One region of the Enterobacter cloacae complex sp. 394F7 genome, then DNA from elsewhere that is predicted to be linked to it. Evidence: predicted binding sites of a transcription regulator. Region 1 holds the regulator's gene; the other holds the start of a gene.

Region 1 (3,297 bases):
CCGGGGTATTGGCTACCTGCCGCAGGAAGCCTCCATTTTCCGTCGCCTGAGCGTCTTCGATAACCTGATGGCCGTTCTGCAAATTCGTGACGACCTGACCAGCGAACAGCGTCAGGATCGCGCCAACGAGCTGATGGAAGAGTTTCACATTGAGCACCTGCGCGATAGCCTTGGTCAGGCGCTGTCCGGGGGGGAACGCCGCCGTGTTGAAATTGCACGCGCGTTGGCAGCAAACCCGAAGTTCATCCTGCTGGATGAACCATTTGCAGGCGTTGACCCCATCTCCGTTATCGACATTAAACGTATTATTGAGCATCTGCGCGACAGCGGTCTTGGCGTGTTGATTACTGACCACAACGTCCGTGAAACACTGGCCGTATGTGAACGTGCGTATATCGTGAGCCAGGGCAACCTGATCGCCCACGGCACGCCACAGCAGATCCTCGAAGATGATCATGTTAAGCGCGTCTATCTTGGGGAAGACTTCAGACTCTGATAGGGTAGAGGTAACGTAACGCCGAACCGGAGAAAAATGCTCTGAACATGAAGCAAGGTTTGCAATTAAGGCTCAGCCAACAACTGGCGATGACGCCGCAGTTACAGCAGGCGATTCGCCTGTTGCAACTGTCCACATTAGAACTCCAGCAGGAGCTCCAGCAAGCGCTGGACAGCAATCCGCTGCTGGAGCAAGCCGATCTTCATGACGAGGTAGACACTCAGCAATCACAGGACACGGAAGCCCTCGATACCGCCGATGCACTCGAACAAAAAGAGATGCCGGACGAGCTTCCGCTGGATGCCAGCTGGGATGAAATCTACACCGCCGGAACCCCTTCCGGCACGCGTGCAGACTACCAGGACGATGAGCTACCGGTCTATCAGGGTGAAACCACCCAGTCACTACAGGATTACCTGATGTGGCAGGTGGAGCTGACCCCTTTCTCCGATACCGATCGCGCGATTGCCACCTCCATCGTCGATGCCGTTGACGATACCGGCTATCTGACCGTCACGCTGGACGATATTCTGGAAAGCATGGGCGATGACGAGATTGAACTTGAAGAGATAGAAGCCGTTCTGAAGCGCATTCAGCGTTTCGACCCGGTGGGCGTAGCAGCGAAAGACCTGCGCGACTGTCTGCTGATCCAGCTTTCGCAGTTCAGCAAAGAGACGCCCTGGATCGATGAAGCCCGCTTAATCATCAGCGATCATCTGGATCTGCTGGCTAACCATGATTTCCGTACCCTGATGCGCGTTACGCGTCTGAAAGAAGAGGTGCTGAAAGAGGCGGTTAACCTGATCCAGTCGCTCGATCCTCGCCCCGGCCAGTCGATCCAGACCAGTGAGCCTGAATACGTCATACCTGACGTGCTGGTCAGAAAACACAACGGCCGCTGGGTCGTTGAACTCAATTCAGACAGCATTCCTCGCCTGCAAATCAATCAGCAATATGCCTCCATGTGCACCAGCGCGCGTAACGACGCCGACAACCAGTATATTCGTAGCAATCTGCAGGAAGCGCGTTGGTTAATCAAAAGCCTGGAGAGCCGCAATGATACGCTGTTGCGTGTGAGCCGCTGTATCGTCGAACAACAGCAGGCTTTCTTTGAGCAGGGCGAAGAGTATATGAAACCGATGGTGCTGGCGGATATCGCCCAGGCCGTCGAGATGCATGAATCAACGATTTCCCGCGTGACCACGCAGAAGTATCTGCACAGTCCTCGCGGTATATTTGAGCTTAAGTATTTCTTCTCCAGCCATGTGAATACCGAAGGCGGTGGCGAAGCCTCGTCAACGGCGATTCGTGCACTGGTGAAGAAGTTGATCGCCGCGGAGAACCCCGCGAAGCCACTGAGCGACAGTAAGTTAACCACCATGCTGTCCGACCAGGGTATTATGGTGGCACGTCGTACTGTTGCGAAGTATCGAGAGTCTTTATCCATTCCGCCGTCTAACCAGCGTAAACAGCTGGTCTGACACAACCGATAAGGAAGACACTATGCAGCTCAACATCACTGGACAAAACGTCGAAATTACTGAAGCTTTACGCGACTTTGTGAACACGAAATTCGCAAAACTCGAGCAGTATTTCGAAAGGATCAATCAGGTCTATATTGTGTTGAAAGTGGAGAAAGTGACTCATATCTCGGATGCAACCCTGCATGTCAATGGGGGCGAACTCCACGCCAGTGCGGAAGGGCAAGACATGTACGCTGCTATCGATGGCTTGATTGATAAGCTTGCAAGACAGCTCAATAAACATAAAGATAAACTGAAACAACACTAATTGTCCGGGCAGTTAACGGGTGCAGGAAGGCCTGTTGTGGAGCACAACAGGCCATTTGTACAGTTAGCGCTTAGGTGAAATTATGATGAACAACGATTCCGCTCTTCAATTGAGCAATGTCCTTAACCAGGAATGTACCCGCAGTGGCGTTCACTGCCAGAGCAAAAAACGTGCGCTGGAGATTATCAGTGAACTGGCCGCAAAACAGCTGGGCCTGCCACCGCAGGTCGTATTCGAAGCCATCCTGACCCGTGAAAAAATGGGCAGTACCGGTATCGGCAACGGCATTGCGATCCCGCATGGCAAACTGGAAGAGGACACCCTGCGTGCCGTCGGTGTGTTTGTGCAACTGGAAACGCCTATTGCCTTTGATGCCATCGATAACCAGCCCGTTGATCTCCTCTTCGCGCTGCTGGTTCCTGCCGATCAGACGAAAACCCATCTGCATACGCTTTCACTGGTCGCTAAACGCCTGGCCGATAAAACCATCTGCCGTCGACTGCGCTCAGCGCAAAGTGATGAAGAGCTTTATGAAATTATCACTGAAGCAGAAGGCAGTCAGGATGAGGCATAACCAGGAGATGGCCTTCACATCTGTTGTCCTGAGGAGAAACGGAACATGGTGCTGATGATTGTCAGTGGCCGTTCAGGGTCGGGGAAATCCGTCGCCCTGCGCGCGCTGGAAGACATGGGTTTTTACTGCGTAGATAACCTGCCGGTGGTACTGCTGCCCGAGCTGGCGCGCACCCTTGCAGACAGACAAATCTCTGCCGCCGTCAGCATCGACGTCCGTAACATGCCTGAATCGCCAGAAATCTTTGAACAGGCGATGAGCAACCTGCCGGACACCTTTTCACCTCAGCTGTTGTTCCTTGATGCGGACCGCAACACGCTGATCCGTCGCTACAGCGATACCCGTCGTTTGCACCCGCTTTCCAGCAAGAACCTCTCTCTGGAGAGCGCAATCGACGAAGAGAGCGACCTGCTGGAGCCCCTGCGCTCACGTGCCG
Region 2 (3,297 bases), on a different contig from region 1:
TGGTGAATACCAGCGTGCCGAGGATCAGTAGAGGGAACGACTGCAGGCCGAAGAAGGAGAGCAGCGCCAGGCCAATCGCGCAGAGATAGGCAGAGATCATATACACTTCGCCGTGGGCGAAGTTAATCATCCCGATGATGCCGTACACCATCGTATAACCGATGGCGATGAGTCCGTAGACGGAGCCCAGCGTTAAGCCATTAATTAACTGTTGCAGGAAGAATGTACTCATCTTAGCGCGCTCTTTATAACGGCTGCATAAACCGCGCAGCCTGATGTGTTGTTTGCGTCGGCAGGCGGCCCTGCCGACGTTGAGCGTGACTCCGTCCCGTTACGGCACTTCCTTATACTTTCCTTTGTCGTCCCATTGATACACCACGTAGTCAGAGACTTTCAGATCGCCTTTGCTGTCCCAGGCTTTTTTGCCCATCACCGTATCGACGGAATTAGCCTTCAGCCATTCGCTGGCTTTGGCTGAGTCCTTGCCGCCCGTCGCCTTGAATGCCGCAGCGATAGCCTGCACGGAGGCATAGGAGTAGAGGGTGTATCCTTCCGGTTCGAATTTACCGGCGCGGAATTTCTCAATTACCGCTTTACCGTCCGGGATCAGGCGCGGATCTTTACCGAAGGTCATATAGATGCCATTGGTATATTGGGGGCCTCCCGCCGCGGTCACCATCTCTTCGTTGACAATACAGTCGCCGGAGAAGAATTTTGCCTGCACGCCCTGTTCACGCATCTGGCGAACCAGCGGGCCGGCTTCAGGGTGACAGCCCCCGAAGAAGACGACGTCCGGTTGTTGCGCCCCAATTTTGGTGACCAGGGCGTTAAAGTCTTTTTCACCGCGGGATAACCCTTCGTACATTACGTCCTGCACGCCGCGTTTTGCCAGTGCGGCTTTGGTGGCGTCCGCCAGCCCCTGACCGTAGGTGTCTTTGTCGTGAATGATCACCACCCGTTTGGCTTTCAGCTTGTCGATAATGAAATCGCTGGCGACCTGACCCTGCTGGTCATCGCGGCCGCACATGCGGAACATATCGCTCATGCCGCGCTCGGTAATCTGCGGGTTGGTGGAGCCAGGCGTGATGGTGATGATCCCCGCGTCGCTGTACACCTCAGAGGCGGGCATGGTGGACGAGGAGCAGAAATGACCGACCACCGCGTTGACCTTATCCTGGTCGACTAAACGGTTGGCGACGGCAACGGCCTGCTTGGGCTCGCAGGCATCATCTCCCTGAACCAGCTTAATTTTTTCACCGTTGATCCCGCCTGCGGCGTTAATGTCCTCTGCTGCCTGTGTTGCGCCATGCCAGTACTGATCGCCGTAGGTGGCATTGGGGCCTGTAAATGGCCCGGCCACGCCAATGACAATATCTGCCCGGGCGGAAAATGCCGTCACCAGACAACCGGCCAACACAAGAGAAAGAGGAGTTCTGATTAATTTCAGCGACATTATTGTGTTCCTTAGCAATGAGGTTTTTGCACCACGGTGTAAACCCGAACGCCCGACGGCGCAGCCAATCAAAAACACGAGCGAGAAAAATGATGTTACGAACAAGATACGGTCAGCATCCTGCTTAATACGGCGAGGTTTCCATGCGCAGTGTCGCGTGCTGAAGATTAAGCAAAATCGTTGCCAGAATGGTTAACCTGTTGACGGCGTTGCGACATGTTGAGTATAGAGCGCCGTTGTACGCAGCCTTGCGGGACGCACTGAAATTACAGCGGAGATCACATCTCGTTAACAATAAAGCCCATAAGTTGTGCAAGGGTCACGATTTGCACGTTTTTGCAGCAATAATTCCCGTCACTTCCGCCGGGAAAGGCGTACGATATGTGCTAGGATCCTTTCCTTTTTGATCAGGAGTGTCAGCAATGACTGAAGGCCCATTAAATGAAAGCGAAATGGCGTGGCTGGAAGAGACGTTAATGTCTTACGGTCATGACGATGCGTCCGTGATTGACGTGTCCGAACTGGACGGCATGCTTACGGCAGTGCTTTCCGGCCCCGTGGTTGTCGAGCCAGACACCTGGCTGGTGGCGGTATGGGGCGGCGAGAAATATATCCCGCGCTGGAAAAACGATCGAGAAATGAACCGTTTTATCGATCTCTGCTTTAAGCATATGAACGACATTGCTGAGCGCCTGAGCGAATACCCGGATCAGTTTGAGCCGATGTTTGGTTATAACGACGTGGACGGCCAGAGCTACACCGTGGTGGAAGAGTGGTGTTATGGCTATATGCGCGGCGTGTCGTTGACCGACTGGTCTGCACTGCCAGAAGAGCTGAAAGCGGATCTGGATGTCATCGCGCTTCACGGCTCAGAAGAGAACAGCGAGAAGCTGGACGCGCTGAGCGAAGAGGAGTACATCGCCAGCATTGAGCGTATCCAGCCAGCGGCGCTGCGTTTGTACGACTACTGGTCGGCTAACCCACAGCAGCCGGAAGCGAAGAAACCGATTGTTAACGGCACAAAGGTCGGGCGTAACGATCCGTGTCCGTGCGGCAGCGGGAAGAAGTTTAAGAGCTGTTGCTTACACTGATAAAAAAGGGGCTGTTGATAGCCCCTTTTTTTTACCCCACTTCCGGCAGCATTCCCGCCGCAATCAAAAATTGCACCAGAATAATGACGACCCCGCAGGCAAACACAATGCACAGCAGCGGCTTTCCACCTGCCACCCGGTACCCTTGCCGGGCATGCTGTTGGCGGCTCTTCCACGCCAGCAGAGAAGGGAGCAGCAGGGCAAGAATGGATAGAGCCACCCCCGCATACCCCAGCGCCATGACAAACCCGCGCGGGTAGAAGAGGGCAAAGGCCAGCGGAGGCAGGAAGGTGATCGCCCCTGTCTGTAAGCGGCCGGTGACGGAATTGCGACGCTGGAACAGATCTGCCAGATAATCAAACAGACCGAGCGCCACGCCCAGGAAGGAGGTGGCCAGCGCCAGATCGGCAAACAGATGCACCGCCAGCTCAACGTGTGGAGAAGTTACCACTTCACGCAGCGCCAGCAAGAAACCATTCAGACCGGCGTGTTCCGCCATCAAGCCAATAAAGGTGGAAGAGTCGATACTGCCCAGCGTCACCAGCTGCCAGAAAATGTAGGCAATCAGTGGGATGGCGCTACCGATAACAAACACGCGGCGAAGCTTGCGAATATCACCGTTCATGTAGCTGACAATGCTTGGCACACTGCCGTGGAAGCCAAATGAGGTAAAAATGACCGGGATCGCGGAAAGCGCCAGGCCTTTTTCCAGCGGCAGCGTCAGCAGGTTAACCTTATGAACATGCGGTGCCA

The links. The regulator sigma-54, encoded in region 1, starts transcription at its own class of promoters, with help from an activator protein. The targets are predictions, from matches to a motif close to GTTGGCACANNTTTCGCTNT.
Region 2: the regulator sigma-54 is predicted to act here: its motif matches at 1,622-1,641, upstream of AC2FAK_RS04265 (branched-chain amino acid ABC transporter substrate-binding protein).

The regions. Positions count from the first base shown of each region.
Region 1 covers NZ_JBXWCS010000011.1:76,709-80,005, forward strand. The annotation lists gene lptB (LPS export ABC transporter ATP-binding protein) at 1-496, shown strand, start outside; gene rpoN (RNA polymerase factor sigma-54) at 544-1,977, shown strand; gene hpf (ribosome hibernation promoting factor) at 2,000-2,287, shown strand; gene ptsN (PTS IIA-like nitrogen regulatory protein PtsN) at 2,370-2,861, shown strand; gene rapZ (RNase adapter RapZ) at 2,907-3,297, shown strand, end outside.
Region 2 covers NZ_JBXWCS010000002.1:376,485-379,781, reverse strand. The annotation lists gene AC2FAK_RS04270 (ABC transporter permease subunit) at 1-232, opposite strand, end outside; gene AC2FAK_RS04265 (branched-chain amino acid ABC transporter substrate-binding protein) at 332-1,453, opposite strand; gene AC2FAK_RS04260 (YecA/YgfB family protein) at 1,876-2,544, shown strand; gene tyrP (tyrosine transporter TyrP) at 2,576-3,297, opposite strand, start outside.